Regions from separate parts of the Saccharothrix saharensis genome, predicted to be linked through region 1. Evidence: riboswitches for the same ligand, from Rfam matches in the RefSeq annotation. Region 1 holds a riboswitch; the other holds the start of a gene.
What was found. Region 1 has a riboswitch for cobalamin ahead of cobN (cobaltochelatase subunit CobN). Riboswitches for the same ligand answer to the same signal wherever they lie in the genome.
Positions count from the first base shown of each region.

Region 2: another riboswitch for cobalamin. It lies ahead of FHX81_RS35720 (CbtB-domain containing protein); the one in region 1 lies ahead of cobN (cobaltochelatase subunit CobN).

Region 1 covers NZ_VFPP01000001.1:2,290,453-2,294,039, forward strand. The annotation lists gene cobN (cobaltochelatase subunit CobN) at 1-2,082, opposite strand, end outside; cobalamin riboswitch at 2,117-2,244, opposite strand; gene FHX81_RS09145 (hypothetical protein) at 2,256-3,266, shown strand; gene FHX81_RS09150 (precorrin-8X methylmutase) at 3,263-3,587, shown strand, end outside.
Region 2 covers NZ_VFPP01000001.1:7,834,231-7,837,817, reverse strand. The annotation lists gene FHX81_RS35730 (LysE family translocator) at 1-272, opposite strand, end outside; gene FHX81_RS35725 ((2Fe-2S)-binding protein) at 291-956, shown strand; cobalamin riboswitch at 1,006-1,189, shown strand; gene FHX81_RS35720 (CbtB-domain containing protein) at 1,221-1,406, shown strand; gene FHX81_RS35715 (CbtA family protein) at 1,418-2,179, shown strand; gene FHX81_RS35710 (HAD family hydrolase) at 2,168-2,830, opposite strand; gene FHX81_RS35705 (PAC2 family protein) at 3,163-3,587, shown strand, end outside.

The DNA.
Region 1 (3,587 bases):
GCGCAGGCCGGGCAGCGCGGCGACCTCGCCCGCCCACATCTGCTTGGCCTGCAGGATCGACAGCACCAGGTTGACCCTGGTCTCCCCGGTGGGCGCGACGCCCAGCACGTGCAGGCCGTCGCGGATCTGGACGTCCTTGACCTCGCACAGCCAGCCGTCGACGTGCAGGATCAGGTCGTCGAACCCGTCGTCCTGCGGCCGGTCGGAGATGCCCAGGTCGTGGTCGAGCTTGGCGGCCTGGATGAGGGTCCAGATCTGGGCCCGGATCGCCGGCAGCTTCGCCGGGTCCATCGCGGCGATGGTGCCGTGCTCGTCCAGCAGCTGCTCCAGCCGGGCGATGTCGCCGTAGCTGTCGGCCCGGGCCATCGGCGGCACGAGGTGGTCGACCAGGGTGGCGTGCGCCCGCCGCTTCGCCTGCGTGCCCTCACCGGGGTCGTTGACCAGGAACGGGTAGACCAGCGGCAGGTCGCCCAGCGCCGCGTCCGGCCCGCAGCCCGCCGACATGCCGACGGTCTTGCCGGGCAGCCACTCCAGGTTGCCGTGCTTGCCCACGTGCACCACGGCGTCGGCGCCGAACTCGTCCTCCAGCCACCGGTAGGCGGCCAGGTAGTGGTGGCTCGGCGGCAGGTCCGGGTCGTGGTAGATCGCGATCGGGTTCTCGCCGAAGCCGCGCGGCGGCTGCACCATGACCACGACGTTGCCCGAGCGCAGCGCGGCGAGCACGATCTCGCCGTCGGGGTCCTTCGACCGGTCCACGAACAGCTCGCCGGGCGCCTCGCCCCAGTGCCGCTCCATCTCGTGGCGGGTGTCCTCGGGCAGGGTGGCGTACCACGAGCGGTAGCGGGCCGCCGGCAACCGCACGGGGTTGCCCTCGAACTGCTCGGCGGTGAGCCAGTCGGCGTCCTGGCCGCCCGCGGCGATCAGCGCGTGGATCAGCGCGTCGCCGTCGAGGTCGGCCACGCCCGGCAGCTCGTCGCCGATGTCGTAGCCGCGCTCCCGCATCGCGGCCAGCAGCCGCACGACGCTGGCCGGCGTGTCCAGGCCGACCGCGTTGCCGATCCGCGAGTGCTTGGTCGGGTAGGCCGACAGCATCACCGCGATGCGCCGTTCGGCCGGCGGGATGTGCCGCAGCCTGCCGTGGCGCACGGCGATGCCCGCGACCCGGGCGGCGCGTTCGGGGTCGGCGACATACACGGTCAGGCCGTCCTCGTCGACCTCCTTGAACGAGAACGGCACCGTGATGATCCGGCCGTCGAACTCGGGGATCGCGACCTGGGTGGCGGTGTCCAACGGGGACAGTCCGTCGTCGTTCTCGTCCCACGCGGCGCGGCTGCTGGTCAGGCACAGGCCCTGGAGGACGGGGATGTCGAGGGCGGCCAGGGCGCCCACGTCCCACGCGTCGTCGTCGCCACCGGCGGACGCGGTGGCGGGCCTGGTCCCGCCCGCCGCGAGGACCGTGACGACCAGGGCGTCGGCTGTGCCCAGTTCGGCCAGCAGCTCGGCCTCCGCGGCACGCAGCGAGGCGCAGTAGATGGGCAGCGGGCGGCCGCCCTTGGCCACGATGGCGTCGCACAGGGCGTGCACGAACGCCGTGTTCCCGGCCACGTGGTGGGCGCGGTAGTACAGCACCGCGATGGTCGGCCCCTCGACCTCGTCCCGCCGCTCCAGCCGGCCCCAGGTGGGCGTCGGCTCCGGCGGCGCGAACCCGTGACCGGTGAGCAGCACCGTGTCGGACAGGAAGCGGTGGAGCTGGGCGAGGTTGTCCGCGCCGCCGTGCGCCAGGTACGCGTGCGCCTCGGCGCAGACACCGCCGGGCACGGTCGACAGCTCCATCAGCGGCGCGTCCGGGTTCTGCTCACCGCCCAGCACGACGACCGGCAGGCCGCGGGCGAGCAGCCAGTCCAGCCCCTCCTCCCACATCCGGCGACCGCCGAGGATGCGCACGACGACCAGCTCGGCGCCGTCCACCAGCGCCGGGAGGTCGTCCACGGCGGTGCGGGCGGGGTTGGCCAGGCGGTAGTCGGCGCCACTCGCGCGGGCGGACAGCAGGTCCGTGTCGGAGGTCGACAACAGCAGGATCACGTGCGGGCTCCATCCCTCGGGGGTCCTCGCCCCGGTCGTAGGGGACGGCGAGCGGAGTTCCTGACTCCCGGGCTCCCCCGGTCACAGTGGCGGGACCGCGCCGGATTCACACCGGCTTCCTCCTGCTGCTTCGCCGTTCGGAGGTCACCCTAACGGCAGTTAGCATCCAATCCATGCCCAGCGAGCGAGTTCGCCCGGACGCCTGCCCCGGAGCCGTCGACGTGCACCAGGCCGCCGACGGCGGGTTGGCGCGCGTGCGGGTGCCCGGCGGGACGTTGAGCGCGGCGCAGGTCGACGTGCTCCGGGGCGCCGCGATCGACCTGGGCGACGGCGTCCTGGAGTTGACCTCGCGGGCGAACCTGCAGATCAGGGGCTTGGCGCCGGGGGCGGAGCACGAGCTGGGCGCGCGGCTGCGCGACGCCGGCCTGCTGCCCTCGATGACGCACGAGCGGATGCGCAACATCATCGCCGCGCCGCTGGAGGACAACCAGGCGCTGGTCGACGCGATCGACGCCGCGTTGTGCCGGGTGCCGGAGCTGGCGTCCCTGCCCGGCCGGTTCCTGGTCACGGTGGGTGGCGCGGTCAGCGGCCTGGCGGGTGACATCGGGCTCGTCGGTGACGCGTTGTTCCTGGCAGGCCACGATTCAGGGCTGCGCGTGGCCGACCCGGTCGCGGCGGTGGTGACCGCCGCGCGGGTGTTCGGCGAGGTTCGCGGCGAGGCGTGGCGGCTGTCCGAAGTGGACGGCGGTGTGCGGAAGATCACGGCGGCGTTGGGCGTTCCGGGTGACGCCCGGATCGAACCGGGTGTGACGCCCGTCGCACCCGGCGTGCGCGGTCCGGTGGTCGTGGCGGGCGTGCCGCTGGGGCGCTGGGACGCCCGGCTGCTCGCCGGCGTGCCTGTGCGGCTGACGCCGTGGCGGAGCGTCGTGCTGCCCGCCGGTAGCGACACCGCGGGCCTGTTCACCTCGCCGGACTCGCCGTGGCACGGCGTCAGCGCGTGCACCGGCCGGCCGGGGTGCGCGAAGTCGTTGGCCGACGTGCGCGCCGACGCGGCCCGCTGGGTCGAGACCCGGACCGCGCCGGGCCGGGCGCACTGGTCGGGCTGCGGACGCCGGTGCGGGCGACCGGCGGGCGACGTGGTGGAGTTCGTCGCGACCGGCGACGCCTACGAGGAGATCAGGTGACCAGCTACGTCAAGGACGGCGCGGAGATCTACCGCCGTTCCTTCGCCACCATCCGCGCCGAGGCAGACCTGGCGCGGTTCCCGTCGGACGTGGCCCGGGTGGTGGTGCGGATGATCCACGCCTGCGGGATGGTCGACCTGGTGTCGGACGTCGACTTCTCGCCGCACGTGGTGCGCGACGCGCGGGCCGCGCTGCTGGCCGGCGCGCCGATCCTGTGCGACGCGCAGATGGTCGCGGCGGGCGTGACGCGGCGTCGGCTGCCCGCGGACAACGAGGTCGTGTGCGCGTTGGGCGACCCGCGCGTGCCGGGACTGGCGGCCG
Region 2 (3,587 bases), 5.5 Mb from region 1:
GAGCGGGCGTCGCGGACGGTTCGGACGCCGCTCCACACGACGAACACCGCGCCCACGACGCCCAGCACGCCCAGCGCCCGTGCGGGCAGGCGGTCCAGCAGGAGCAGCGTCACGGCGACCACGACGGCGTCGGAGAGCAGCGGGGCGCAGGCGGTCAGGGCGCCGGCCCGCCGGCCCGAGCGCAGCGCCGACGTCACCACCAGCACCAACAGCGGGCCCGGGCTGATGCTCGCGGCCAGGCCGAGGGCCAGTCCCCACCCCAGTGCGTCCACGGCGGCAGACTAGGTCACGTGTCCGAGTTCGCCCGAGTCCTGGCCACCCTGCGGCAGATCCGCGGCCTCAGCCCGTTCTTCGCCCTCGACGTCGGCCGGCCCGACGAGAGTTGGCACGACGGCGAAGCCCTGTTCCGCGGCCCCGCGCTGCCCGACGCCCTCGACCGGATCGCCGCCCGCTACCGCACCGGGGAACGGCGGGTCGCCGCGTCGCTGTTCTTCCTCGGCTACACCGCGCGGGTGCTGAGCCCGGTCGTCGCCGCACGCGCGGTCGACGGGGTCGCGCCCGACATCCGGCCCGGCAACCTGTGGTGGCGCTACACCCCGGAAGGGCTCCAGGTCCGGCTGAAGGAACCGGTCGCGGGCGTGGGCATCGGCGAGTCGCTGGAGCCCGTGGTGGAGGCGGTCCACGGCCTCACCCCGGTGGCGCGCGGCCTGCTCTGGGGCAACGCCGGGTCGAACGTGGCGGGCGCGTTGCGCACGATCAGCCGCGGCGGCGTCGACTGCGCGGTGCTGGCCGACGAGCTGTTCGCCGACCCGCCGCTCAAGGGCACCGGCGAGTTCATCCCGTTCCCCGGCGAGGTGGTGTTCCGGCGGCGCAGCTGCTGCCTGTACTACCGCCTCGACGGCGGCGGCACGTGCGGCGACTGCCCGCTGCCCCGACCCACCCCGCCCCGCCGCTGACCGCGTGAGGAGCACGACAACTCGTCTGGTCGGTTGTGCCGGCCCGCGATCGACATCTACGGTTCGCAGCGCCGCAGTGGACGGGAAGCCGGTGTGAATCCGGCGCGGTCCTCGCCACTGTGACCGGGGAGCCAACCCGCCGAGAACGTCACTGGTCGCGCACGGCGGCTGGGAAGACGCGGGGACGGCGTCGATCCGGGAGTCAGGAGACCGGCTGCGGCACGAGTTGTTGTTGACCTTCCACGAGGTATGGAGGAGGCCGTCATGACGAGCCCCGCGCACTCCCTTCCCGTCCCCATCCCCAGATGGGCCTACGCCGTCGCGCTGGTCGCGCTGGTGGTGACCTGGCTGGTCCTGCAGGAGAACGGCATCGCGCTCGGCCACGCCGCCGAGACCGTGCACGAGTTCTTCCACGACGGGCGCCACGCGCTCGGCGTCCCGTGCCACTAGGCGCGGCGGCCGTGTCGACGGACGAGGGCCTGACGTACAAGGGCCTGACGTACAAGGGTCTGCTGGCGCGCGGTGTCGGCGCGGGCGCGGTGTCCGGGCTGCTCGCGGGCCTGGTCGGCGTGCTGGTGGTCGAAGCGCCGATCCGGGCGGCGCTCGCCGTCGAGCAGGCGCGGCCCGCCGAGCCCGGCGGCGGTCACGAGCACGGCGAGCTGTTCAGCCGCGGCACGCAGGTGGTCGGCGGTGTGCTCGCCGCGGTGGTGGTGGGCGTGGCCGTCGGCGCGCTGTTCGCCACGGCGTACGCACGGTCCCGGCGCTGGTTCACGACCGAGGCGCCGTTCGTGCGGGCGGTGGCGCTGTCGGCGGCGGCGTTCGGCGCGGCGGCGGTGCTGCCCGCGGTGAAGTACCCGGCCAACCCGCCCGGGGTGGGTGCCGCGGACACGGTGGAGTACCGCACGGTGCTCTACCTCGGGCTGATCGCGGCCGGGTTGCTGGTCGCGGTCGGGGCGAGCGCCCTGGCCTCCCGGCTGGGCCGGTGGTCGCCACCGGTCCGGGCGACCGCGGTGGCGCTGGCCGCGGTGGCGGCGGTGGTCGTGCTGCTGGTCGTGTTCCCGGCGACACCGGACACCGTGCCGTCCGACGTGCCGGGCGGCCTGCTGTGGGAGTTCAGGCTGGCCTCGCTCGCCGAGACCGCCACGTTGTGGCTGGGTCTCGGCGTGGTGTTCGGCCTGCTGGTCGACCCGGCGACGCGGCGGGCGGAGGCGTCAGCGGTCTAGCAGCGGGGCGAGCGTCTCCCACCGCACCCCCACCAGGGACTCGCGGAACACGCGGCGCTCGCCCCGCTCCACCGGCACGTCGCACGGCACGACCAGCACGGTGCAGCCGGCCGCCACGGCGGACGCCACGCCGGTCGGCGAGTCCTCGACCGCGACGCACCGGACGGGGTCGACGCCGAGCAGGCGGGCGGCCTTCAGGTACGGGTCGGGCAGGGGCTTGTTGCGGCGGTCCACCTCGTCGCCGCACACCGTGACGTCGAACAGGTCGCGGCCGATGGTGTCCAGCGCGACCTCGGTCAACCGCCGTTCGGTCGACGTCACCAGGGCCATCGGCACACCGGCGTCGCACACGGCGCGCAACGCCTCACGAGCGCCCGGCCGCCACGGCAGGCCCGCGCGGAACAGCTCCTCGGTGCGCCTGCTGATCCACGCCGCGCCGTCGAGGAGGTCGGAGTCGGTCGGCACGACACCCGCTTCGGCGAACAGCAGCCCCATGGTGCGGGCCGTGCTCGAACCGACCATGGCCTGCCTGGTCGCGAGCGACAGCGTCCCGCCCAGCTTCTCCACGAACTCGTTGAGCGGGATGTCCCACAGCTTCTCGGAGTCCAGCAGCGTGCCGTCCATGTCCCACAGCACCGCGTCGACCGTCATATGCACCTTTCGAGTGATCATGGGAGTCCCGGGCGGGTCACCTGTTCGGCGTAATCATCCCGCAGTGGTGTGAACGGATCCCCACGACGTCGCGCCCCGGCCGCGGCAACCGTGCGGCCCGGCCCCGAGTCGACCGGGCGAAGATCTCGTCACACCTCCTCGGCCTGGGAAAACATCCGGGAGGAAGTCAACGGGCCGGGGTGTCGCACCCCTCGTACCGTGCACGAGGAGGACGTGGTCGGCCGGTGCGCCGGGTGAAGGCCGCGTAACACGAACCGACATGCGCCAAGCCTACGGCGTCGGGTGTGCGGCGGTGGTCGTAGTCTGGCCGCGTGACCGATCCGGACCAGGCCGCCCAGACCCCCTTCGACCCCAGCGAACCGCTCAACAACCCGATCATGGTTGCCGCGTTCGAGGGGTGGAACGACGCAGGAGACGCCGCCAGCACGGCGATCGAGCACCTGCAGCTCACGTGGGACGCGACGCCGTTGGCGGAGATCGATCCGGACGACTACTACGACTTCCAGGTGACCCGCCCCACCGTCCGCCTGATCGACGGTGTCACCCGGAGGGTGGAATTCCCGACGACCCGCCTGTCGGTGTGCCGCCCGCCCGGGTCGTCGACGGACGTGGTGCTCGTGCACGGGATCGAACCGAACATGCGGTGGCGGAAGTTCGCCTCCGAGCTGCTGGGCCACATCGAGGACCTGGGCGTGACCACCGTGGTGACGCTCGGCGCGCTGCTGATGGACACGCC